3 regions of the Halobacillus litoralis genome follow, and region 2 is predicted to be linked to each of the others. Evidence: predicted binding sites of a transcription regulator. Region 2 holds the regulator's gene; each other region holds the start of a gene.

Region 1 (3,282 bases), 340 kb from region 2:
AGTCGAGGCAGAGGTGAAACTGGGCATCTTAGAAAAGCTATGTCAGCCGCGTCCAAATGATATTGATATCAGTTTGAATACAGTTTGTCCGACCTTTGAATTCCCAAGGCAATGTGAGACTGTGTTCCCAAGACCTCATGTAAGTCCACAACGTGTTCAACCTTCTGAAATGCCTCCGTGGCAACCTCTTAAAGAGGACCCAGACGGTTCTTCTGATGGAAGATAATCTTTGACTATTAGATACAATCGGTGATCTTATCGGAAGCCAACCAGAGTTGAGAAAGCCTGACCCCATCGAGTTCATGCATTACATGACCAAGGGGCAGGTCCTTTTTTTTATGATTTGATATAAGTGTTCATCTTTAAAAAGATTATGGAATACAAAAAAGACAGAAAACTCCTTCACTTCATTTACGAAGCAATCTTGAGATGGTAAAATTTATCATTGTAAAGAACTAAAGAATATAAAGGAGAGAGGATTATGGGGAACGATCTACTCTATGCAAAATCATATTTTGAGAGGCTGCCGGAACTTGGAGATTTGGCACCAGAAGCGTTCAAAACTTTTGTAGCATTCGATAAAAAAGCGCTCGAACCAGGAAAGCTTAATGGGAAATTAAAGGAATTAATCGCTGTAGCGGTTGCTCATGTGACAGGATGCCCTTATTGCATCGATTTGCATGTGAAAAATGTGAAAAAGCAGGAAGCGACAAAAGAAGAAGTTTCAGAAGCAATCCTTGTAGCGACAGCGCTTAAAGCGGGTTCATCCATCGCACACAGTGTAAATGCGTTGAATACATACGATGAAAAAGGCGACGATGCTTTATACAAAGCCTCTTACTTCAGCCGTCTTAAAGAACTTTCCAACCTTCATAGAGATGCCTTTCATGCGTTTGTCGATTTTGATCAGCAATCCATGAAAGAGGGAGCGATTTCCGCTAAAGATAAAGAACTCATTGCCGTAGCTGTCGCCCATACAACAGGCTGTCCTTACTGCATCGATGTTCATACGAAAGGTGCGAAGAAGCAGGGAGCTTCTAAAGAGGAGGTAGCTGAAGCCATTTTTGTTGCCACGGCTTTAAAAGCAGGTTCGGCTCTAGCTCACAGTGTGAATGCTTTAAATTCCTACGATGATGAATAAAAAGAATGTGGGATAAGCAATGATAAGTTTCCAGAAACAGAGGCGATTCCTTAATCAAGGAATCGCCTCTATTACATATAAGTGAGCGGTGTATCGAAGTGGGGGGGAACACACTTTTTTTAAGATGAATGTTTCTAAATCCCTGGTTATTCCCGCTTATTAGACCTTCATTTACCAGTTTACTTCTAAAGCCGTTGTGATAACATATACATAAATAGAACAAGCGTTCGCATATATGTTAAGGGATGTGATTGTAAATGAATGGAGTATTGAGAAGGGCTTTAGAGGAGAAGCAAAAACTGGAATTCATCTATATGGCTGACGAAGGGAAGATCTCACAGAGGGTCATCCGTGTTGTATCCATCAAAGAGGAGACCGTCCTGGCTTATTGTTATACACGTAAGACTGTTCGGACATTCAAGCTTGCCAATATTTTGTCTGTAACTCCTTATAAAGAGAGCAAGCGGTATAAAAGGACCCCTTGAAATCAAGTCTTCAAAAAAGGAGTAAATGTCTGTGTGCTCTAATGGAGGTACATGATGAGAGATGCCAGCAACAAAATAAAGAAGTTATTTATATGAATATAGAAAAAGAACCACAGTAATAGTGGTTCTTTAGTCTCTCATGGATCCAGCTTCACGGGATGTCATGGCCCCAATACCTGCGCTTACATCCTTTTGAATTTCCTGCTTTACTTTTTGTGGGTCTGTCCCGGAATGACCTGGATCCACCACTGATTTAGGATTCCCTATACTTCCTTGTCCAACCTCAGTTCCTGCCTTTGTCTGTTTCTTTGCCACTACCAATCACCTCCATACTTGTAGGTTTAGCCATAACTCAAATATTAATCGGGTAATAGTCCTGATAAAAGTGCTTGCCCCACGCTTTGATTAAGAGTTAACGCGGTGGAAGTCATTTTTTTGAGGTTCTATTAGCCAAATAGAGGACACAAATCGAGCGTCTTGAACGTTTGGTTTGTGTCCTTTTAACTACATAAGGAAGGAATTGGGTTTATTATATCGAATTGAATTAAATTAATATAACCATTTCAAAGGAAGTGAAAAATGTCTTTACCATCAGGGTGCAGGTATTGGTATGCTGACGAAAAGGTAAATGCAGTCATGGATGAAAGTGAAGAGTATAGGTACCTTTTGAAATGTGAATGGGATGATCATAAAGAAGGGGTAACCTTTGTCATGTTAAACCCTAGTTATGCAGATACAAAGATCTGTGATCGTACGATAAATAGATGTGTGGGGTTCTCCAGGTCATGGGGTTATGGAAGAATGAATGTTGTGAATTTATTTGCCCTTAGATCGAAAAATCCAGAATACCTTAAAAGCCACCCCGATCCAATCGGAAACGAAAACGACCGTTACATTTTGGAAGCTGCTTATGATTCGGAATTATTAATTTTTGCATGGGGAGAAAACCATTGTTCCATAAAAAATAGGGATAAGGAAGTTCAAGTTATTTTATCTATGTATAAACCTCATTGTATTAAGAAAACAGCTAACGGGAAACATCCAAGACACCCTTTGTTTTTGAGAAGAGATTTATATCCAATTCCTTTTTAAAAGAAAGAATCCTTACCATATCAACAACAAACTCTTGAAGAGGCAGGTCGTTTCTAAAAAAAATAAAAAAACTTTCAAAATTATAGACACCTAACACACACTTCCTTCGATTATAGAATTGAGGAAGTGTTTTTTTATGCACAAATCCTCCATCTTTCCATAAGAATAGGAGAATCCAAATGAACTATATCAAAGCGATCAACGCCTTCTACGATCACCAGGAATTCAACCCTCTGACTTCTGCCGCCATCAACCTTTGGCACAGCCTCATGCATGTGAATAACAATTCCCGCTGGAAAAAAGAATTTACGGCTTCGATGACCGTCCTTTGTCTGAAGTCCAACTTGAGCGAGAGCAGCATTCGTAAAGCACGCAAGGAACTCGTGGAGAAAGGGTATGTGACGTTCACTTCGAGACCGGGCAACCAGGCTCCCATCTATCGGATCCTCCCTTTATATGAAGAAATGGACAGCGAGAGCGACAGTGTGGAGGAGACCAGTGGCGGCAAGTCGAACGGCAGTGATACCGGCAAGTCGAACACATTAAGTAAACAAAACGAAAAGA
Region 2 (3,282 bases):
ATTGGTACAGAACCTGAATTTTTCCTATTCAAATTAGATGAAAAAGGCGAACCAACGATGGAATTGAATGATAAAGGTGGCTACTTCGACTTAGCACCGACCGACCTTGGCGAAAACTGCCGCCGGGATATCGTCCTAGAGCTTGAGGAAATGGGCTTTGAAATTGAGGCCTCTCACCATGAAGTAGCTCCAGGCCAGCACGAAATTGACTTCAAATATGCGGATGCAATCAAGCATTGTGATGATATCCAAACATTCAAACTCGTCGTTAAAACCATTGCACGTCAACATGGTTTGCATGCAACATTCATGCCTAAACCATTGTTCGGTGTAAACGGATCTGGTATGCACGCGAACATGTCTCTTTTCAATGAAAAGGGCAATGCGTTCTTTGATGAGAAAGGGAAGGAACAATTGTCTGAGGTGGCTTATCAGTTCACAGCAGGCATTATCAAGCATGCAACGAACTTCACAGCCGTGACGAACCCTACCGTCAATTCCTACAAACGTCTTGTGCCAGGGTATGAAGCACCGTGTTATGTAGCATGGTCCGGTCAAAACCGTAGTCCGCTCGTACGTGTTCCTACATCCCGTGGATTGAGCACAAGAATCGAAGTACGCAGTGTGGATCCATCAGCGAACCCATACATGGCGATGGCTGTACTTCTTGCTGCTGGACTTGATGGTGTGGAAAATAAACTGGAAGCACCTGCTCCTGTCGATCGAAACATTTACGTGATGGATAAGAAAGAGCGGGAAGCTCACGGGGTGAAAGACCTGCCTGCTACATTGTATGATGCACTGGAAGAGCTGCATCAGGATCCGATTATGGTAGAAGCCCTAGGGGAACACCTATTTGAACACTTCATTGAAGCGAAAGAAATCGAATGGGATATGTTCCGCACCCAGGTTCATCCGTGGGAACGCGAACAATATTTGCAGACGTATTAAAGTATAAAACCCTTGAAGCTTTTAGCTTCAAGGGTTTTTTATGTATTTCTATACTTTCGATGGGGAGTTACATGTAACAAAAATAAGAACAAACGCTCCAGTTATAGAGGGTTACCAATGGAAGCGTACTTCCAGCTTATGAAACTGGAGAAGATTAAGTTGGCGTGGATCTATATCAATCGCGAAGGCGTCATATCACAAAGAGTGGTGAGAGTGGTCGACATTCAGGATGAACAGATCATTGCTTACTTCTATGAGCGAAAACAGGTGGGAACGATTATAAAAGATCATATATTGTCTGTACTTCCTTTAACATCTATCCGTAAAAGTTATGGAGTATGACATAAGTAAAGAAAGAGGCGAGGTTTAACTAAACCTCGCCTCTTTCTTTTAGTGTACGGTCCTGTAAAGACCTACGACTTTCCCAAGAATGGATACATCCTGTAATAGAATGGGTTCCATCGTTGCGTTCTCAGGCTGCAAGCGAACATGATTTCTTTCTTTGAAGAACCGCTTCACAGTGGCTTCTTCGTCTTCCGTCATTGCAACAACGATGTCGCCGTTCTGAGCGGTCTGTTGTTGTCTGACGATGACCATATCCCCGTCAAGAATTCCTGCCTCGATCATACTTTCACCTTGTACAATTAGTACGAAGGTGTTGTCATCCGACCCTGCAAGTGAATCGGGTAGAGGGACATATTCTTCAATGTTTTCAACAGCTGTAATCGGTGACCCCGCCGTGACTTTACCGATTACTGGAGCGTAAGAAGCTTCACTTCTCGGGATGCTGTGATCTTCTTCTAATTCAATTACTTCAATGGCACGAGGTTTGGTCGGATCGCGTCTAATATATCCTTTTTTCTCCAATCTGGACAAGTGACCATGCACAGTCGAACTTGAAGCAAGACCAACGGATTGACCGATCTCCCTTACGGATGGTGGATATCCTTTTGCTAGAACCTGTTCTTTAATAAAATCTAGTATTTCCTGCTGCCGCTTTGAAAGTTTACTCATAGATTAGCACCTCGTACATAGGATTATAGTAACCACATTGTACCACTTATATTTCAAAAATACAAACACGCGTTCGAAAAAAACCATTGACAAGAACCTGTGTTCGTATATAATGAGAATTAACAAACGCGAACACAGGTTCTTAAGAACGTTCGTTCTAGGAAAGCGGAGGGGTTATCAATGTTTAATAAATTATCTAAGCTGGATTACACCTACATCATTCTTTTTATTGTTAGTTTTATCATTCTCTATTATTCTATGGTCACAGCTGTTTAATAGAGAAAGAGAGAGGAACATCCAAGTGAGAGTAATTTTATATTGCAGGGTAAGTACGGAAAAAGAAGCTCAAGTGACTTCTTTAAAGCGGCAGAAAGCTGAGTTGACATCCATGGCGGATCATCACGGCTTCGAAGTTGTGGAGTGCATTGAAGAACAAGCGAGTGGTTACGATATTGAACGTGAAGGGATTTTCCGCATGCTGGAATGCTTTTCTTCAGGGCGTGCGGAAGCCTTATTAATCCAAGATGAAACACGATTAGGCCGAGGAAATACGAAGATCGCTTTGTTTCATCAATTGAACCGTTTGAAGGTCAAGGTGTACTCCCTTTCCAACCATGGAGAATTACAGTTATCGGAATCAGATTCGATGGTATTACAGATTGTTGGCATCGTAGAAGAATACCAAAGGAAAATACATAATATGAAAATACGGCGGGGGATGAGAAAAGCGGTAGAGGGCGGCTATGATCCATCCGCCAACTTATCCAACCGTGATCAGGCACCCGGTCGTGAGAGAATCGACTTTCCTATTGAAGAGGTTGTTCGATTAAGGAAAAATGACTTGACATTCAAAGATATCGCAGCGACTTTGAGAGGGTTGGGATATGATGTATCAAAAGCTACGGTGCATCGCAGATACAAAGAGTACCTATCGCTTGAAAAAGAGGAAGAATCACGGTAATATAGGATGTGTGGACAAGGATCTTTGGATTTCTTGTCTTTTTCATGTTTTACGATCCAGACTATGATTAAAGGAGAAGGATCTATGTTATCAAAAGAAAAAATTAATCGTATAAATGAGCTAGCTAATAAATCTAAGCAGGAAGAGCTTTCGAAGGAAGAGAAAGCGGAACAACAGAAGCTGCGCCATGAATATTTGAAAAATGCGCGCGCATCCTTCAAGAATCAGCTGAAAGGTGTGACCGTCATTGATCCGAAAGGGAATGACGTAACTCCAGAGAAGCTTCGTCAAATGCAAAAGAACGAAAAAAAGAATTAAGGCCAAATCGTCCGTATTCGATAATTTTCGAATGCGGA
Region 3 (3,282 bases), 790 kb from region 2:
CTTAAGTGTGCAGGCGCCTTGACCAGCGGCGTATGGACTGGACGGAGCTGGTGGAGATAAAGGAAACACGCAGAGCGGAGTGATTCGATGTTGACTTATCGTACAGAAGCGAGGGAAGTCTCACTAGCCGCTAGGCGCCGGAACCGGATATTTAAGAGGAAAAGAGTGCTAGGTGAGACCCCGCAAGGCGTCAGCCAGAGGAGGCTCATCGCGCTGCGGAAAGCGAGCTATTCCTCGCAGCCCCCATCCACTCAACAAAAGTCTCGAAACTGAGTCTTACACAATCCTGACATATAGTTGAATAACGATAGACATAAAAAAACCGCCCTTAAAGGACGGTTGCGTTTTAGAACTGCACGCCGAGTTGGTTCATAGGCCAGTATCGGACATCCACTTTTCCGACGACTGTATCAGCGGGTACAAAACCGAAATATCTACTATCCAAGCTGTCCCGTCTATTATCCCCCATCACGAATAAGTGACCCTCCGGGACCTTTTGGTGTCCCGTCACCTCTTCCAACGTGAAATCTTCCGTAAAAGGCAGTCCATCATTCGGACGGAGTGGATCGAGGTAACTTTCATCAACGCGTTTACCATTGATATACAGCTGATCCTCTCGAACAGCAATCTCATCCCCGCCGATTCCTATCACGCGCTTCACATAATCTTCTTCTTCATTTGCGTGAAAGACAATAACCTGCTGCCTTCCGATATCCCGCCAATCATAGACAGCTTTGTTGACCATTAATAAATTTCCGTCATAGAGCGTCGGCTCCATTGATTCGCCGTCTACAATATAGCTTGCGAATAAATAAGAGCGGAACACAAAAGCCAGCAACAGGGCGAATAATACCGTTCTGATCGCTCTTTTATATTTTTTCATTGTTTGCGCCTCCAGGTGTTATGCTACAAACATTTTACCCTTGCTGAGACAAACTTAATCCACACTCTGCGCTTTCTGTTCCGCCTTCATTTGTATTCTCTTTTCGATATACTTTCCAAGCACCCAGAAAAGCAGAATGCAAACGCCGACAACAATGGATTTCACTGGATTCTGCGCAAACGATGCAATGCTTGAACCTACATAGGCAATCGTAAAAATCATGACAGCTTTTCCTAAAAGGACGGCTAGAATAAATTGTTGTCTACTGACATGGGATAACCCAGAAACCACATTAATGATGGATGAAGGTGAAAAGGGAAAGCACATGAGCAAGAACAACGGTCCAAACCCATGCTCCTCCACCCACTTCGTCACTCTCTTCACTTGCTTCTGCCTTGTAATTTTCCTGAACAAACGCTTGTCCCCTAGTCGGCGAATAATAAAAAATACGCACAAAGATCCGAAAACAGCCCCAAGCCATGAATAAAGAAACCCTTTGAATAACCCATAAACGACAGCATTGGCTAAAACAAAGGCGACAAGTGGCAAAATCGGCAAAAACGCTTCAATAAGAGGAAATAGGATGCCCGGGATTGGCCCGAACCGCTCCAACCCTTCCAACTGCCTGATGATGTAATCAAATAATTGGTCATTCTCCGCTAAATGGCGCCATTGGTTGATTTTTTCAAACACTGAATCCATGATGCTGCTCCTTATGTACACTAGCGACCAGTGTATGCTTTTCTTTATTTTATCTGAAATTCCGCTCCATGCCTACCAGTATGTGAGCCCTTATCTAGCATTTCCCCTTCCTGCCATTTTCAACCTTTTTATAAAACTATCTTGCATACATTGGACCTTTCCGTGGTATAATACAAACTAGAACACTTGTTCGTATTCGGAGGAGAATGACATGAGGTATCTAAAACAAAACGAATTGGATCTCGCTTCCCGCTATTTGTTTTTATCTATGGCCATTACTGTAATCAGGCAGGATCGAAAACACATGGAACAAGGGAAATTCAAAATTAAGGAGCCGTACATGGAGATGCTCGGTAAAATGGAACTGGAAGCGCGAAAAGAGCGGAGAGAACTAAGAAAGCAAATGGACCAAATGAAGTTGCAGGTCGTTGAATCCGGCAGGAACGATTCCTTTACCTCTTTCCTTTTTTTGGCTCATGGATATGAGGAAAAGCGCAACTATTTCAATCCAGCCATCAGGAAAAAAGTGGAAAATATTTTGTTCGAGCTTATGAGAAGGTCTCAGCGATCCGTTCGACACGATGATCAGCAGCCACAGGTGTCGAATGGAACCGGTCCTCAAGAATGACGCGCAAATGGGCGGTTCGTTGAACTTGATTGGCGAACATACCATCAGAAACGGGAAGATTGACGGACATCCCGTTCGTAAATTGAACAGTCGTCGTTTTATTGGACTCTCCACGGTAGGAGCGGATATATTTGTGGGCGATCCAGGAGCAGTCTTTTCGTTTCGGGGAGATAATCGGGAAGAAATAAATGCCCATCGCTTCTGATATGACAATCGGGGGTTTGTGTGTGTAACCGGTCAGCTGCTTTGTGCCAGCGATCCGACCATCGAGGCTGCTTGCAAAGTAACGGCAGGAACGATCGATTAGATCACTTGGACATTTTGAAATGACAAAACGCTCATCCGTCTCCAAAACTTCCGTAACAGCTCGTCCATCCTCTCTGTTTTTGGCTATAAGAGCAATGGTCTGCGGATTAATCTCGTATTCTTTTCCATGAACATATGTCATCCACTACAACACCTCTTTCATTTCAAGTGGCGGCAGTCTGCACGTAGGTCGAATCTACCGCTCATATTCTTTAATTTACCAAATCAACCAACAAAAGTCTAAACATTCTTAAAAAATGTTTCATTTCGACGATTCTGCTATACTACAATTACACCTTTTCTTCTTTCTGCCCTTTGTTTCCTCTCTGCTCTTCACCACGACCAAAGTCAGGATTAAGTAATGTGAAGAAATCGAGTTCAGGCTGAACCGGTTGATCTTTCATTCGAAACACCTCTCAAGCAAAATTTCATTAAGGAGGAATACACATGTGGAGTCGAAAAAACAGGAAGCCGAAACTGGAGAAGAAGGATTTATCCATACATGATGTCCGAAAAGCCGTTCATGCTTATGCGGATGCCAAATCCAGCGATGTTCCACTAAGTGTGATCATCAACGAGGACCTTACCTTAGATTATGAACTTTTAGCTCCCTACTTAAAGGCTGTGCCCATTCAAAACTTCTACATGTCACGGGAAACCTATGAATTGTTTGAAGAACAGGACCGGGATCTTGCGCTGGATATCGATCTCGTTCAACATGCCGTCGATCAATATATGAAACAGACGCAGGAGCCTCCTATCA

Evidence for each region. Region 2 encodes LexA, which represses DNA repair genes until DNA is damaged. Its sites were predicted from a motif close to CGAACATATGTTCG; they were not measured.
Region 1: LC065_RS13325 (WYL domain-containing protein) is a predicted target of LexA. The motif match lies at 1,358-1,371, and genes of this name have one in related genera.
Region 3: LC065_RS19170 (YhjD family protein) is a predicted target of LexA. The motif match lies at 1,765-1,778, and genes of this name have one in related genera.

The regions. Positions count from the first base shown of each region.
Region 1 covers NZ_CP129016.1:2,602,790-2,606,071, forward strand. The annotation lists gene LC065_RS13315 (BMQ_0737 family morphogenetic spore coat protein) at 1-226, shown strand, start outside; gene LC065_RS13320 (carboxymuconolactone decarboxylase family protein) at 482-1,141, shown strand; gene LC065_RS13325 (WYL domain-containing protein) at 1,399-1,626, shown strand; gene LC065_RS13330 (hypothetical protein) at 1,756-1,941, opposite strand; gene LC065_RS13335 (DUF1643 domain-containing protein) at 2,206-2,718, shown strand; gene LC065_RS13340 (DnaD domain protein) at 2,898-3,282, shown strand, end outside.
Region 2 covers NZ_CP129016.1:2,946,775-2,950,056, reverse strand. The annotation lists gene glnA (type I glutamate--ammonia ligase) at 1-951, shown strand, start outside; gene LC065_RS15115 (hypothetical protein) at 1,069-1,293, shown strand; gene lexA (transcriptional repressor LexA) at 1,342-1,965, opposite strand; gene LC065_RS15105 (YneB family resolvase-like protein) at 2,267-2,926, shown strand; gene LC065_RS15100 (DUF896 domain-containing protein) at 3,011-3,244, shown strand.
Region 3 covers NZ_CP129016.1:3,733,491-3,736,772, forward strand. The annotation lists gene lepB (signal peptidase I) at 347-883, opposite strand; gene LC065_RS19165 (TVP38/TMEM64 family protein) at 938-1,585, opposite strand; gene LC065_RS19170 (YhjD family protein) at 1,797-2,213, shown strand; gene LC065_RS19175 (competence protein ComK) at 2,134-2,661, opposite strand; gene LC065_RS19180 (DUF3939 domain-containing protein) at 2,967-3,282, shown strand, end outside.